DNA from 3 places in the Arthrobacter sp. RAF14 genome. Region 1 is predicted to be linked to each of the others. Evidence: riboswitches for the same ligand, from Rfam matches in the RefSeq annotation. Region 1 holds a riboswitch; each other region holds the start of a gene.
The links. A riboswitch is a leader RNA that binds a small molecule or an ion and turns the genes downstream of it on or off. The one in region 1 is predicted to bind thiamine pyrophosphate.
Positions count from the first base shown of each region.

Region 2: another riboswitch for thiamine pyrophosphate. It lies ahead of AB4Y75_RS12775 (ECF transporter S component); the one in region 1 lies ahead of thiO (glycine oxidase ThiO).
Region 3: another riboswitch for thiamine pyrophosphate. It lies ahead of thiC (phosphomethylpyrimidine synthase ThiC); the one in region 1 lies ahead of thiO (glycine oxidase ThiO).

Region 1 is NZ_JBFREG010000001.1:661,279-666,582, forward strand. Features, by position in the region: gene AB4Y75_RS03155 (RNB domain-containing ribonuclease) at 1-378, opposite strand, end outside; gene AB4Y75_RS03160 (DUF805 domain-containing protein) at 511-1,494, shown strand; gene AB4Y75_RS03165 (DUF805 domain-containing protein) at 1,856-2,317, shown strand; gene AB4Y75_RS03170 (DUF805 domain-containing protein) at 2,422-3,087, shown strand; gene thiE (thiamine phosphate synthase) at 3,161-3,823, opposite strand; TPP riboswitch at 3,851-3,967, shown strand; gene thiO (glycine oxidase ThiO) at 3,963-5,165, shown strand; gene thiS (sulfur carrier protein ThiS) at 5,162-5,304, shown strand, end outside.
Region 2 is NZ_JBFREG010000005.1:103,080-108,383, forward strand. Features, by position in the region: gene AB4Y75_RS12765 (TetR family transcriptional regulator) at 1-68, opposite strand, end outside; gene AB4Y75_RS12770 (DsbA family protein) at 137-844, opposite strand; TPP riboswitch at 1,339-1,459, shown strand; gene AB4Y75_RS12775 (ECF transporter S component) at 1,504-2,118, shown strand; gene AB4Y75_RS12780 (ABC transporter ATP-binding protein) at 2,121-3,746, shown strand; gene AB4Y75_RS12785 (energy-coupling factor transporter transmembrane component T family protein) at 3,743-4,564, shown strand; gene AB4Y75_RS12790 (UDP-N-acetylglucosamine 1-carboxyvinyltransferase) at 4,710-5,304, shown strand, end outside.
Region 3 is NZ_JBFREG010000001.1:997,852-1,003,155, forward strand. Features, by position in the region: gene ffh (signal recognition particle protein) at 1-11, shown strand, start outside; gene AB4Y75_RS04680 (alpha/beta hydrolase) at 15-524, shown strand; gene thiC (phosphomethylpyrimidine synthase ThiC) at 615-2,372, opposite strand; TPP riboswitch at 2,366-2,472, opposite strand; gene AB4Y75_RS04690 (amidohydrolase family protein) at 2,576-3,703, shown strand; gene AB4Y75_RS04695 (VOC family protein) at 3,731-4,609, shown strand; gene AB4Y75_RS04700 (hypothetical protein) at 4,684-5,130, shown strand; partial or broken gene AB4Y75_RS04705 (cation diffusion facilitator family transporter) at 5,162-5,304, opposite strand, start outside.

The DNA of each region.
Region 1 (5,304 bases):
GGGATGCAGAGGGATCCGGCCGTCGGGAGCGTACAGCGTGAGCCCCCGACGGCGGCACTCGGCATCCAGCGCCCCGCCGGGGGAGACGAAGGACGGCACATCCGCGATGGCGTAGTAGACGGTGTACCCGTCGCCGGACCGCTCGATGAACACGGCCTGATCCAGGTCGGTGGACGAGGCGGGGTCGATCGTGACCAGCTCGATGTCCGTGCGGTCCCAGTCCGGAAGGGTGTGGGTGCGGATGACCCGCGCGGTCTCCTCGAGCACCTCCGGCGGGAAGGCCCGGGGGACTTCGAGTTCTTCGCGCAGCGCTGCGAGGGCCTCGGCGAGACCGTCCTGAACGTCCTGGGTGCCACGGGGGATCCATGTGTTCGTCACGCTCACAGGCTAGCTCCCGGGCAGACTCCTGACTTCTCCGACATCCCGCACGGCCGTGATTCTGGCATACTGACAGCAAAATCATCACCGCGTGTCACGGCCGTCCGAGGCCAGTCAGGAGAAGGGCAAGCCATGACCAACGAGTCTCAGCCCAACCAACCGGTTCCCCAGCAGCCGCCGGTCCCCCCGCAGAGTCCGCAGTCTGCGCCGTCCCAGGGACAGCAGCAGGTACAGCCCCAGCAGAACGCACAGCAGAACTGGAACCAGCCGCAGTCGTATGGTCAGCAGCAGTACGGCCAGGGCAACCAGCAGCACAACTCGCAGCAGTACGGCGGCCAGCAGCAGTATGGCCAGAATCCGCCGAGCCAGCAGCCCCCGTACGGTCAGCCGCAGCAGCAGCAGTACGGACAGCAGCAGGCGACTCCGCAACAGTACGCTCAGCCGCAGGCCGCTCCGCAGCAGAGTTACCCCCAGCAGTACGGCCAGCAGCCGGCGCAGCCCGGGTACCCGCAGCAGCGCCCTGGCCAGTTCCAGCAGGCCGGGCAAGCTGCACCGCAGCAGTACGGCCAGGCGCCCGGTTCGTACGCCCAGCAGGGCTACGGCAATCAGCAGTCCGCCTACGCCGGGCAGCCGTCCGCAGTGCCGGGCCCTCTCGATCCGGGAGCCAGCCTCGGGTTCGCCGCGGCCATCAAGACCGTGTTCGCCAAGTACGCCAGCTTCACGGGGCGTGCGGGCCGGCAGGAATTCTGGTGGTGGTACGTGTTCGTCGTCGTGGTGGCGGTGGTTCTCAGCACGGTCGCCGCGATCTTCTTCGGCACCGGCCTGTCCCAGGCGGTGGCCGATCAGGACTACACCGAGGTTCCGGGCACCGGCCAGGTGCAGGTGAATTCCAACGCCTCGATGATCATCGGGTTCGTGCTCTGGGGTCTGGCAGGTCTGTTCTCCCTGGCCGTCATCGTCCCCACCGCGGCCGTAGGGGCCCGGCGCCTGCACGATGCCAACTTCAGCGGCTGGTTCATCCTCCTGTATCTGGTTCCGGTGGGCAGCCTGGCGCTCCTCTTCCTGTGGGCTCAGGCCTCCAAACCCGAGGGCGCGCGCTTCGACGCGTCGTTCTGACGACCTCGCCGGTGTCTCGACAGGCACGGTGAATGGCCGCCACGGAGAACATCCGTGGCGGCCATCGCTTTTCCTCGGGCGGATCCTGGGACAGACTGACGGAGAACACGACCGCATCAGTGAAGGGGAGACCATGAGCCAGCCTCCGAGTCATCCAGGCGAGAACCCTCAGTATCCACCCGGGCCCGTTCACGTTCCGCCGGGACCCGCGCAGCCTCAGCCGCAGCCCTTGCCGCAGGGCGGTGCGCCGTGGCCACCGGGCGGGCAGCCGCCGCAGGGTGCACAGCAGGCACCCTGGCAGCCGCAGCCCGGCCAGCCACAAGGGTGGGGGCCGGGGTGGGGCCAGGCCGCTCCGTTTGTGATGCGCCCGAAGGTCGGATTCGCGGACGCGATCAAGTCGGGCTTCCGCAACTACGCCAACTTCAACGGCCGGGCCGTCAACTCGGAGTTCTGGTGGTGGTTCGTCTTCGAGTACCTGGTGCTCGGGATCCTGGGCTACCTGGCGTACTTCCTGGTCTTCCTGGGCTTCATGACCTCGCTGGGCGGGGTGCTGTCGGACTCCTCGCGGACCGGGTATCGCAGCCGGGACCTCGATGTCGTGTGGAGCGCGCCCCTGGTGGCCGGAATCGTCCTGTCCATCCTCTTCATCCTCGTGGCGCTGGCCCTTCTGATCCCGGGACTTGCGCTCAGGGTGCGCCGCCTGCACGACGCCGGGTACAGCGGCTGGTTCATCCTGCTGAGCCTCGCGCCGTTCGGTTCGGTGGTCGTCCTGGCGCTCCTGGCCATGGAAAGCAGCCCGGAAGGGATGAAATACGGCTATTGACCCTGTTCAATGGGGAGTTTTCCCCATTGAGCCCCACGAGCATGTGGTGGAGACTGTACGTTAAGGAAGCATCAAGCGCACCCAGTGATGGAAAGAACAGGACCATGACGCAACAACCCGATTGGCAGAACAACAACGGCGGTCAGCCGCAGCAGCCGAACTACGGTCAGCAGCCTCCTCAGGCGCCCCAGTACGGCCAGCAGCCGCCGCAGGCCCCGCCGGCCCCCCAGTACGGCCAGCAGGGCTACCAGCAGCAGCCCGCCAGCCCCTACGGCCAGCCCGCGTACAGCGGTGGCCTCTACCCGCCCTACGTCCCGCGCCCGAGCGTAGGGTTCTCGCAGGCCATCAAGATGGGCTTCGCCAACTACGCCAACTTCAAGGGCCGTGCCAGCCGCAGCGAGTTCTGGTTCTGGTACCTCTTCCAGGCTCTCGTCGCGGGTATCCCCGTCGGCATCGGCTACGGCCTCCTCATCGGTGGTCTGGTCTCCCAGTCCGCGTATTCGGATTCCTCCACCGGCTACAGCTCGTCGTCGGATGTCGCCTTCACCGGCACCATGGTGTTCGGCACCATCCTCATGATCATCGGCGGCATCATCAGCCTGGCGCTCCTGGTGCCGTTCATCGCCGTCGCGTGGCGCCGTCTGCACGACGCGGGCTTCCCCGGCCCGATGTTCTTCCTGTCGCTCATCCCGTATGTGGGTGGCATCATCCTCATCGTGCTGTGCGCCATGCCCAGCAAACCCGAGGGCATGAAGTACGAGATCCAGTAGTCCCCGTACTGCAACGCCACGGCCCCTGCCCTTCGCGAGAAGAGGACAGGGGCCGTGGCGTTTAACGGAGAGGTCAGGCGTCCGGCAGCTCGGCCAGCAGGCGCCGCGCGGCATCGGCGGGATCGGAGGCCTCGGTGACGGCGCGGACCACCACCACGCGGCGCGCTCCGGCCTCGACCACCTGGGCCACGTTCGCGTGGTCGATGCCGCCGATGGCGAACCACGGCACGGTGGTGCCGGTGCCCGCCGCATAGCGGACCAGGTCGAGGCCCACCCCGGCGCGGCCGGGCTTGGTGGGCGTCGCCCAGAGCGGCCCCACGCAGAAGTAGTCGGTCTCGCCGCGGGCCGCGGCAGCGAGGGCGGTGTCCACCTGCTCCGGCGCATGGCTCGAAAGGCCCAGCACGACGTCGTCGCCCAGCAAGGACCGCGCGGCGGGCAGCGGGAGATCCTTCTGGCCGAGGTGCAGCACCGGGCTGCCGGACAGACGGGCGATGTCCGCGCGGTCGTTCACGGCCCAGAGCTTCCCATGCCGTTCGGCCGCCTCCCGCAGCACGGCGAGGAGCTCGAGTTCCTCGGCGGCTTCGATGGCCTTGTCCCGCAGCTGGATGATGTCCACGCCGCCGGTGTACGCGGCATCGACGAAGTCCGCGAAATCGCCGCGACCGGCTCGTGAATCGGTGCAGACGTACAGCCGCGCGGCGGTCAGAGACGCTGTCGCATTTGCTCGGTTAACCATGGGCTTCAGCCTAGTTCCTCTACACTGGAGCGGTACTGCGGGAGCCGGAGCGGATGGTCATATTCGCCGGCTGAGAGGGCTTGAGCGCCGACCGCCACACCTGATCCGGTTAGCACCGGCGTAGGGAAGGACGAGGAGCATGGACCAGGAGACGGCCGACGCCGCGGTGATCGGCGCGGGCATCGTGGGACTGGGCATCGCGTGGACGCTCCTCCGGTCCGGTCGCCGGGTGACCCTCATCGATCCCTCACCCGCCCGGGGCGCGACATTCGCCGCCGCCGGCATGCTGGCCCCGGTCAGCGAATACCACTATCAGGAGGAGAACCTCCTCACCCTGACGCTCGAATCGGCAGCGCTCTGGGAGGGCTTCGCCGCGCCTTTCGGGCCTCTCAGCGGGTACCGGGCCACACCCACGCTCGTGGTGGGGTTCGACGCCGCCGACCGGGCCGCGCTCGCGGATCTGCAAGCGGTTCAGCGGGCGCACGGCCTCGACGTCCAGGCGGTCCCGCTCCGGGAGGCCCGCCGGATGGAGCCGCTGCTTTCACCCCAGCTGTCCGGGGCCTTCCTCACCCCCGGCGACCACCAGGTGGACCCGCGAGTCCTGCACGCCAGGATGCTGGAGGCCTTCCGCCAGGCGGGCGGGACGGTCGTGGAGGAACGTGCGGAAGCTCTGCGCTGGTCGGCGAACGACGACGACGGCGGCGCTTCCGCCGACCGGGTGACGGGGGTGCTGCTCGCCTCCGGCCGTGTTGTCACTGCGGTCGAGGTCGTGGTGGCCAACGGCCTCGCATCGCCTGAGCTGCGGGGGTTGCCGGACGGGCTCGATCTGCCCCTGCGCCCGGTGCACGGGGACATCCTCCGGCTGCGGGTGCCGGAACAGCTGCGGCCCTTCCTGACCGCGACGGTGCGCGGCTCGGTCCGCGGGGTACCCGTCTATCTGGTGCCCCGCGAGGACGGCACCGTGGTGATCGGGGCGACCCAGCGGGAGGATGGGCAGTCCGGAGTCTCCGCCGGTGGGGTGCACCAGCTCCTCCGCGACGCGCAGTTGCTGGTCCCCGCCGTGGCGGAACTCGAGCTCGATGAGATCACGGCGCGGGCGCGGCCCGGGACGCCGGACAATGCACCCCTGCTCGGCCGGGTGGCCTCCGTCGGGGGCGGCGAGGTGGCCGGTCTGGTCATCGCCACCGGATTCTTCCGCCATGGCGTCCTGCTGACGCCGGTGGCGGCACGGGCGGTTCTGCATCTGCTCGATGGACATGACGACGGGCGCTGGGCGGCCTTCCGGCCGGACCGGTTCAGCCCGGCACTTCTGAAGGAGACGACTGTGGAGGCTCACGCATGAACATCACCGTGAACGGCGAACAGCGCGCCGTGGGGGAGGACGCCACCGTGGCGGTCCTGGTCACCCAGGTGACGGGCCGCGAGATCCTGGCGGACGGCCGCGCGGCGGACGGGCGCCGTGTGGGGATGGCGGTGGCCCG
Region 2 (5,304 bases), on a different contig from region 1:
TTCTCCTCCGCGGAGCCGCCGTGGGGATGATCCGGTGGAGTTCCGTCCAGGAAGGTGGTGGAGTCCATGGTTTCATGCTACGGCAATTTGTGCACCCAGTGCAATTAGGGGACCGAGTGCAATGTTGAGGGGGAGATCACTTCCCCAGAACCTCGTCCAGCGGTGCCTTCAGGGTGTTGTAGTCGCTCGAATCGACCGGCAGCAGCTGACCCTCCAGCACCAGGGACGGGGTGCCGCGGAGGCCGAGCTCCTTGGCGTCGTCGAGGTCGCGCTGGACGCGGTTCGCGATGGCCGGGGAGGTGAAGTCCTTGTTGAAGCGGTCCATGTTCAGGCCCAGCTTGCGGGCGTACCCCGTGAAGGTCTCGGCCTGGCCGGAGGTGGACTTGGCCCAGTCGGCCTGCTTGCTGAACACGAGGTGGCCCATCTTCTCCAGGGCGCCCTGTTCGGCCGCGGCCTCCACGGCCTTCGCCGCCAGCGGCGCGTTCTGGTGCATGGGCAGCGGGAAGTTGCGCACCACGATCCGCACCTGCGAACCGTATTCCTTCGTGGCGCGCTCGATCAGAGTGTCCATCTTGGCGCAGTACGGGCACTGGTAATCGGTGAAGAGCACCAGGGTCGTCTTGGGCTTCGCCGGATCGGTGAGGGTCCGGGCGTCCGTGGGAACCAGTTTCGCCATGAGCGCCGCGGATGGCGTGGCCGGTGCGGTGCCGGCTGCGCTCGCGGACGGCACCGGAGCGCTCGACGACGACGGCGCCGCGCAGGCTCCCAGCATCCCGGCCGCGACGACCAGGGACAGCGAGGCGAGGAGGGTCTTGGCGGTCGATCCGGGCTTCTGGCTGCGCATCAGTCTTCTTCCATCGTCACGTTCGGCTTGCGAGTGAGCCTAACGAGCGCGTCGTGAGGGGGCCAAGTTTCGTGAGGCGGGCAACAGGGGGCGAGCGGTTCCTCGGTGCCGTGGACCGGGGGTGGCGCGGGGGGAGGTGAGATGGTGCGGGCGCGGGGCAGAGTTGGGTTGCACGGGCACGGGCACGGGCACGGGCACGGGCACGGGGCGCCGAATGTGGGCGATCGTGCGCCGAGCGATGCCGAGTCCGCTATGGATGGGGTGAGTTCGCTACCAGTTGTAGCGAACTCACCCCCTCCATAGCGGACTCACGAGTGGGTGGAGTGCGCGGTCGGCGGGGTGCGCGGTGGGCGGGGAGCGCACCCGGACCCCGCCCCGACTCCGGTGCCCCAGCCCGCCCGGCGCCGGCCCGGGCTCACCCCGCCCCCGCACCCCGGGAATGTGACAGCGGAGCCTCCGCCGGCGTTGTCGGGCGGGTATAAACTGAGTGACACAACGAACGACAGGGGAGCGCCGCCACCGCAGGGTGTGTGGGCGCTGAGAGTGCGGAGCAACCGCAGACCCTCGAACCTGATCCGGCTAGTACCGGCGCTAGGGAGTCGAGCATCTCAGAACGTGCCTCCGGGCACCTCCCCTCCTGTAATCCCAGGAGGATGACAATGACTACTCAGGCTATTGCGCAGCGTCGTGGCTGGCGCGTGGTGGACATCGTGGTGGCGGCGCTGATCGCCGTGGCCGGGGGCGTGCTGTTCTGGGCCTGGTCCCAGGGCGCGAACCTGATCACCCCGCTGACCGCCGCCTACGCCCCGCTTTCCGGCCTCTACGCCGGTGGCTGGATGATCCCGGCCGTGCTCGGCGGGCTCATCATCCGCAAGCCCGGCGCCGCTCTCTTCTGCGAGGCCGTCGCCGCGAGCGGTGAGCTCATCATGGGATCGCAGTACGGCCTCACCGTGCTGATCTCCGGGCTGCTGCAGGGCCTCGGCGCGGAGCTGATCTTCGCCGCGTTCCTCTACCGGAAGTTCAACCTGCCCACCGCCGTGCTGGCGGGCGCGGCCTCCGGCCTGTTCTGCGGCCTCAACGACTGCTTCCTGCCCTGGGGCTGGAACATCGCCTACGACGGCACCGCCAAGTTCCTCTACATCCTCTTCTGCATCATCTCCGGCGCCGTGATCGCGGGCGCCGTCTCCTGGGTGGCCACGCGAGGCCTGGCCCGGACCGGCGCCCTGTCCTCCTTCGCGTCCCGCAAGGCCGGTGCCGAGCCGGTCTTCGGCTGAGCATGGCCTCTTTCGCCAGCGCCGTGACCCCGGCCCGGGTCACGGCCCGCGACTGGGGCTGGCGGCATGGCGGGCGCAGCCGCGCCGCCGTGGCCGGGCTCGACCTGGACCTGGAACCGGGGGAGAAAGTCCTCCTGCTGGGTCCGTCCGGCGCGGGCAAGTCGACGCTGCTGCACGCCCTGGCCGGTGTTCTCGGCTCGGCGGAGGACGACGACGCCGACGAGTCCGGCGCGCTGCTGATCGACGGCCGCTCTCCCCGCGACGCCCGGGGCCGGGCCGGATTGGTGCAGCAGGATCCGGAGACCCAGGTGGTGCTCGGCAGGGTGGGCGACGACGTGGCCTTCGGCGCGGAGAACCTCGCGGTGCCTCCCGCCGAGATCTGGCCCCGCGTACGCCAGGCCCTGGAGGATGTCGGGCTCGGGTCCCTGCCGCTGGACCACCCGACGCACGCCCTGTCCGGCGGCCAGAAGCAGCGCCTGGCGCTCGCCGGGGTGCTCGCCATGCGTCCCGGACTGGTCCTGTTGGACGAGCCCACCGCCAACCTCGATCCCGCCGGCGTGCTGGAGGTCCGGGACGCGGTGATCCGTGCGGTGACCGCCTCAGGCGCGACGCTGCTCGTGGTGGAGCACCGGGTGGAGGTCTGGAAGGACGCCGTGGACCGCGTGGTGGTCCTCGGGGCAGGGCCCGACGGGCCGTCCGGGATGGTGGCCTCGGGTGATCCCGACACCGTCCTCGAATCCCAGGGCGAGGCCCTGGCGGCCCAGGGAGTCTGGATCCCCGGCCGGGTTCCGGTGCTGACGGGTGCGGCGCCCGGTGCCGGAATGCCTTCGTCCTCGTCTTCTCCCCTCTCCTCGTCCGGCGACGTCGTGCTTCTGGAGGCCAGGGACCTGGCGGTGAGCCGGGCCGCGGTCTCGCGCCGCGGTTTCGGGTCCCGGAAGGCCGCGCCCGTGCTGAGCGGCGTCGAGCTGGATCTCCGGGCCGGCCGCGCGCTCTCGGTGACCGGACCCAACGGCGTGGGCAAATCGACCCTGGCCCTCACGCTGGCGGGCCTGCTTACCCCGGCCGCGGGCGCCGTCGTCGGTTCGTCCGAGCTGCTGGCCGCGGGGGAGGCCGTGCCCCGGCGTCCCGAGCCATACCGCTGGAAGGCGAAGGAACTGATCACGCGGATCGGGACGGTGTTCCAGGAACCCGAGCACCAGTTCGTCACCGGAACCGTGCTCGACGAGCTGCGGTTCGGCCCCCGGCAGCTCGGCCGCGGGGAGGAACGGGTGGACGAACTGCTGCATCGTCTCCGGCTCGACGGGCTGGCCGACGCCAATCCGTACACCCTCTCCGGAGGTGAGAAGCGGCGGCTGTCCGTCGCGACCGTGCTGGCCGCCCACCCGCGTCTCCTGGTCCTCGACGAACCCACCTTCGGGCAGGATGCCCGCACCTGGGCCGAGCTGGGTTCGCTGCTGCTGGAACTGCTCCGGGACGGCGTCTCGATCCTTTCCGTGACCCACGACGCCGACTTCACCCGTGCGCTCGGCGCGACGGAGCTGGTGCTCGGGGGTGCCACGGGAGCCGTGCTCGCCGGTGCGGCGAGTGCTGAACGAACCGGGCACGGACCCGCGAAGGGGGACGCATGAGCATCGGGGTTGAGAACCGCGGGGCGCTGGACCCTTATGCCGCCGCCCGGGCGGAACAGCCGCTGCTGGGGAGAGCCAATCCGCTCGCGAAGTTCGGAGCCCTGGCGATCATCACCGTGGCGCTGGTCTGGTCCATCGACTGGCTGTCCGCGGGGATCGCGGTGCTCTGTGAACTCCTCACGCTGCCCCTGGCCGGGCTGAACCTCCGTCTCCTGTGGAGCAGGGCGTGGCCTTTGGTGGCGGCAGCCGTCCTGGGTGGATGGAGCACGGCGGTGCTCGCCCCGGACAAGGGGCCGATCCTCTTCAGTTTCGGGATCTGGACCATGGGCGAGCACTCCTTGCTGCTGGGTCTGGGGTTCCTGCTCCGAGGTCTGGCGATCGCGCTGCCCGCGGTGATCGTGATGGCCTGCACCGAACCGACCGACCTGGCGGACGCTCTGGCCCAGTTGGCCCGGCTGCCGCACCGCTTCGTCCTCGGGACGCTGGCGGCGCTCCGTCTGGTGGGCCTCATGGTGGAGGAGTGGCAGACCATCGGGATGGCCCGTCGGGCCCGAGGGGTGGGCACATCCGGGAACCTGCTGTCCGGGATCGCAGCCAAGCTGGGCCAGAGTTTCGGGCTGTTGGTCCAATCGATCCGCCGGGCATCGCGACTTGCCGTGACCATGGAGGCGCGTGGCTTCGGCGCGGGTCCGCGGACCTGGGCGCGCCCGTCCCGACTCTCCGCCGTGGACCTGTGGGTGGTTCTCGGAGCGTTGGTGATCGCCGGGCTGTCCGTGGGTTTGTCCGTGCTGTTCGGCGCCTGGCACGTGGTGTACTGACGCGGTCGGTATGTGGTCCGGGCAGCCGGATCGTGACGCGGAATCCGGGAAGAAATATCGCACAATATGACTTGGGTATCCCATATTCGAGCCACCGGACCGGTGATTTGCCTCCGGGTAACTCACATCTGATATATTCGTGCTCATGACTGAGACGATGGATCATCTGGCTTCCTGGCTTCGCGACGCCCGCAGCGACAAGGGCTGGACTCAGGGGAAACTGGCCGAGGAGCTGGGTACCAGCCAGAGCGCCGTGGCCCGCATGGAGACCGGCAAGCAGAATCTGAGCCTGCGCATGATCCGTCGCCTGGAGGATCTGTTCGAGGCCACGCTCCTCACCCCGGCGCGGCCGCGCGTGACCCACCTGCGAGTGGAGGGCGGACATCAGCTCAGCGGAGCGGTGGACGTCAACAGCAGCAAGAACGCCGGCGTCGCGCTTCTGCTGGCCAGCCTCATCAACCGTGGCACCACCACGCTGCGCCGTCTGGCGCGCATCGAGGAGGTCAACCGCATCGTCGAGGTGCTGGCGAGCATCGGCGTCGAGTGCACCTGGCTGAACGAGAACGACCTGCAGATCCGCCGCCCCGCCGTCCTGGACCTGGACGCCATGGACGTGGATGCCGCCCGCCGCACCCGCAGCGTCATCATGCTCCTGGGACCCCTCCTGGACGAGCGCGAGGAGTACCAGCTGCCCTACGCCGGCGGCTGCGACCTCGGCACCCGCACCGTGGAGCCGCACA
Region 3 (5,304 bases), 340 kb from region 1:
TGGGCAAATAGGGTTTGGTCCTGAACAGCACCGGCGCGCTGGCCCGGGTGGTCTTCGTCCCCGGGCGTGAGGCGTCCGGGGCGGCCGCCTGGCCGCGGCAGCACGGCCTGGCCTTGGAGTTCGATGCTCTGTTCCTGAGGCAGCCGGACGGCCGTGCTCTCGACGTGGAGACCATCCTTGAGACCGTGGATGGCGTTCCGTCGGTGCTCGTCTCGCACGGCGAGGGTTCGACGGCGGCCGTGCGGGCCGCCGTCGAACATCCGTCTCTGGTGCGCGCACTGGTCCTGTGCGAGCCCTGGCTGCCGGAGCTCACCGCCCGGCAGCCGCAGGGGGCCGAAGGCGCGATCATCCCGGGTGTCCCCATGCTCGTGGTCTCCGGCGGCTGGGAACCGGCCTATGAACGCACTGCCCGGGTCCTGGCGGAATCCGGGGCGGAACACGTCGTGGCTCCCGGCGGCCACCGGCCCCAGGACTCCGCCGAGGGCGCCGCCGCCATCAAGGACTTCCTCCGCAGGACCGCCTGAGCAGGACCGCCTGACAACCACGTTGCGGGGTCACTTCATGCCGGTTCCGGGCGGAACATCCGGCATCATGTGACCCCGCAATCGTGAACCTCAGTCCTTCGGCGCCCCGACCGGGATCGATTCCACGTAGACCTTGGCGCCCTGGGCCAGGAATTCCCGGCTCTTCGCGGCCATCCCCGCCAGGGCCTCCTCTACCTTCGCTTCCTGGGCGTCGCGGGAACCGAACTCGTTGCGGATGTCCTGGGAGATGCGCATCGAGCAGAACTTCGGGCCGCACATCGAGCAGAAATGCGCCGTCTTGGCCGGCTCCGCGGGCAGCGTCTCATCGTGGAACGCTTCGGCGGTGGCCGGATCCAGGGACAGCGAGAACTGGTCCCGCCAGCGGAATTCGAACCGTGCCTTGGAGAGGGCGTCGTCGCGCTCGTGCGCTCCGGGGTGCCCCTTGGCGAGGTCCGCCGCGTGGGCGGCGATCTTGTAGGTGATGACGCCGGTCTTCACATCGTCCTTGTTCGGCAGGCCCAGATGCTCCTTGGGCGTGACGTAGCAGAGCATCGCGGTGCCATAACGGGCGATCTCGGTGGCTCCGATGGCCGAAGTGATGTGGTCGTAGCCCGGCGCCACATCGGTCACGAGCGGACCGAGTGTATAGAACGGCGCCCCGTCGCAGAGTTCCTGCTGGCGCCCCACATTCTCGCGGACCAGGTGGAACGGGATGTGCCCCGGTCCTTCCACCATCACCTGCACGTCGTACTCCCACGCCCGCTTGGTCAGTTCGGCGAGCGTGTCCAGTTCGGCGAACTGTGCGGCGTCGTTGGCATCCGCGGTGGATCCGGGCCGCAGCCCGTCACCCAGGGAGAACGCGACGTCGTACTGCGCGAAGATCTCACAGAGTTCGTCGAAGTGCGTGTACAGGAAGTTCTCCTGGTGGTGCGCCAGGCACCAGCCGGCCATGATGGATCCGCCGCGGGACACGATCCCGGTGACGCGGTCCGCCGTGAGCGGCACGTACCGCAGGAGCACTCCGGCGTGGATGGTCATGTAGTCCACGCCTTGCTCGCACTGTTCGATCACGGTGTCCCGGAAGACCTCCCAGGTGAGCGCCGAGGCGTCCCCGTTGACCTTCTCCAGCGCCTGGTAGATGGGCACGGTTCCGATCGGCACGGGGGAGTTCCGCAGGATCCACTCGCGGGTGGTGTGGATGTCGTCTCCGGTGGAGAGATCCATGACCGTGTCGGCGCCCCAGAGGGTGGCCCAGTGGAGCTTGTCGACTTCCTCGGCGATGGAGCTCGTGACGGCGGAGTTGCCGATGTTCGCGTTGATCTTGACCAGGAACGCCTTGCCGATGATCATCGGCTCGGATTCCGGGTGGTTGATGTTGGCGGGGATGATCGCGCGTCCGGCGGCCAGCTCGGAGCGGACCAGTTCCACGGGGCAGTTCTCACGGAGCGCCACGAACCTCATCTCCGGTGTCACGATCCCGGCGCGGGCGTAGTGCATCTGGGTCACCCGCCGGCCCGGCCGTGCACTGAGCGGTGGGCGCTGCGCACCTCGCCACTCCTGGGAGGCGGCGCCACGGCGTGCGGCGGAGCGGCCGTCGTCGAGCAGATCACGCCGTCGGCCAACATATTCCTGCACGTCGTCACGGGAATGGATCCACTCTGCGCGCAGCGGCGGTAGTCCGTGCTCGGGCTCGCTGCCCGGCCCCACTGTGCGGTAGGCCTGGAACGGCGCGTTGGCCGTCCCGTCGGGGGAGTCCTCCAGCCGGATACTCGTCACGGGCACGGCGATGCCGTCGTCTCCCGGGAGGAATTCCAGGCTGTGGGCAGGGGATTGCTGCAAGGATTTCATCGGTACTCACTTCCTTCGCCGGCATTACCCGGTCAGGTTCTACGGTCCGGACAGTGACAGTCCGATCTCAGCCCCTCCTGGGACACCCGTGTGGTCGCGAACACCGTAACACGACCCCAGGGACGGAGGCCCGGAACCGTGTGGTGCGGACTGTCATCTCCCGTGCAGAGCCCCTCTGACCTACGCTTGAATCCATGCCGGACATGCGACGCCATCCAGTCATCGAGTTCACGGGTCCCGTTCTGCTCGGACCGGACGATGAAGCGCTCGGACTCTGGTCCGTGGACGGGCGGCTGACCTTCTGCATGCCTGCGGTGGAACCGGACCTCACTCTGGACGGCTGGGTGGTTCCCGGGCTGGTGGACGCGCATTGCCACATCGGCCTGGTGGCCGGTGGCGCTGCGGATGAGCCCACCACGCTGGCGCAGGCACGTGCAGATCTGGCCGCGGGAACGCTCCTGGTGCGCGACGCCGGGTCCCCGGCCGACACGCGCTGGCTGACCGGCCGTGCGGACGCGCCGCACATCATCCGGGCCGCGCGTCATGTCGCGGCTTCCCGCCGTTACCTGCGCGGCCTCGCTCTCGAGGTCGAGGACCGGGATCTGGTGGCGACGGTGCGTGAGCAGGCCCGATTGTCCGTGGCCGCGGACCCGAGGGGCTGGGTGAAGCTGGTGGGTGACTGGATCGACCGCGACGCCGGGGATCTTCGCCCGTCGTTCCCGGCCGAGCTGGTGGCGGAGGCGATCGCCGCGGCCCACGAAGAAGGGGCCCGCGTGACGGCGCACTGCTTCGGCGAGGAGGTCCTGGACGACGTGATCGCGGCCGGCATCGACTGCATCGAACACGCCACGGGACTGCAGCCCGAGCATCTGCCGCAGCTGGTCGAAGCGGGCATCCCGATCGTCCCCACCCTGGTCAACATCGCCACGTTCCCGGACATCGTGGCTCAAGCCCAGCCGAAGTTCCCCGTGTACGCGGCGCACATGCACGCTCTGTGGGAACGGCGCTATGACAATGTGGCGCGAGCCTACGCTGCGGGAGTGCAGGTCTTCGCCGGCACGGATGCGGGCAGCGTGATCGCCCATGGCCGGATCGCGGACGAGGTCGCGGAGCTGCACCGGGCGGGCCTTCCTTCGGTGACGGCGCTGGACGCCGCCTGCTGGTCCGCGCGGGAATGGCTGGGTGCGGAGAACCTGGAAGAGGGCGCCCCGGCCGACGTCGTGTTGTACGCGCAGGATCCGCGGCGGAACCTGGGAACTCTCGCCGCACCCCGCCGAGTGGTCCTCAATGGCGACCTTCCGGGGGATCACCGCGTCGCCGGTATGGAATAAATTGAAGCTTCAAGTAATTTTAAGGGTATGAACACTTCGCTTCCGCAGTCCCAGGACCTCCTTCCCGCCGATCTCAGCATGGGAACGGTCATGCTCAAGGTCGCCGACATGAACCTCATGAGCGACTACTATCAGCGCGCGCTCGGCCTGGAAGTTCTCGCGGAGCAGGACGGCGGGCTCGCGCTGGGCCGCGGGACGTCCACCCTGGTGCACCTGGCCCCCGCCGCCGGCCTTCAGCTGCCGGGCAGGGGAGAGGCCGGTCTCTTCCACACGGCACTCCTCTTCGAAGACCAGGCCTCACTCGCCGCCACCCTGGCCACGGCGGCCTCCTATGACGCGCGGCTCTTCCAGGGCAGCGCGGACCACTTGGTCAGCCAGGCGTTCTACTTCGGTGACCCCGAAGGCAACGGCATCGAGCTGTACTACGACCGCCCGCGCAGCGAATGGTCCTGGGAGGGCAGTACCGTCGTCATGGACTCTCTGCCCCTGGATCCCAACGGTTACCTCGGCGAGCACCTGAGCGAAGCGGCACTGCAGCAGCAGCGGCAGGCGCGTGCCGACGTCGGGCACGTGCATCTGCAGGTGGGCGATGTCGCAACGGCCGCGCGTTTCTACGTGGACACGCTGGGCTTCGAGCGCACCGCGGAGATCGGGAACAGTGCGCTGTTCGTCTCCGCGGGCGGCTACCACCACCACATGGCCATGAACGTCTGGAACAGCCGCGGCGCCGGCCCGCGCAAGGACACACTGGGCTTGGGTGAGGTGCTCATCCGGGTCCCGGCCGACGACGACGTCGCGGCGCTCGCCGACCGCCTCCGCGTCGCCGGGGTGACGCATCACCACACCGGCGCGGAATTGCGCTTCGAAGACCCGTGGCGCAACCAGGTGCGCGTCGCGGTGGGATAGCCTGAAGCCATCCGGCTCCAGCGGTCCTGGAGAACCGGCAGCCCGCCAGCGCCACCGACGAACCCGAGGATGACATGAGCCAGTCGAACGCTTTCGTAGAGGTCTTCATCGCCACGCACCAGGAGGCCCTCCAGCGGGCCAAGGCTTTGTCCGGAGGTGCGGCCCCCGACGGGTCCGCTCTCAGGATTCCCGGCATCAGTGATTTCGAAGTGGAGCAGCTGTGTTCCCTGGCCGCTCAGGCCGTGCACACCCAGGGGGAGCAGGAGCTTGAGATGGCGGACATCGCCGTCGAGGAGCTGTACGCCTTCCCGGCGTCCGCCGTTCGGGTGCTTGAGGAGCTTCCCGGATACCAGAGCGATGGCGAGGACCCTGCGCTGCCGTCCGTGGCGGTCCAGTGGGCCGCCGACGAGGACGTGCCGTTCGCCGCCGGTGAGGCCCAGCAGTACCTGCTCGCGCTGTCCGCCCTCGCCACGAAGACGGACTCATCCTCCCGTAATCGCCTGTATCTCTACTCGGCCTGAGCGGCTCGAAAGGTGGGGGGGGGGGGGGTGAGAGAGAGTTTTCCGCCTCTTCCGCCACGCGATCTGCCTCGGCGAGGGTCAGCGCCGATGCCCGGACGACGGCGTCACCGTGCAAGCGGTGGCCCATCCAGCGGAGGCGGACCCGTTCCACGGACTCGACCCGCGCAACGTGTC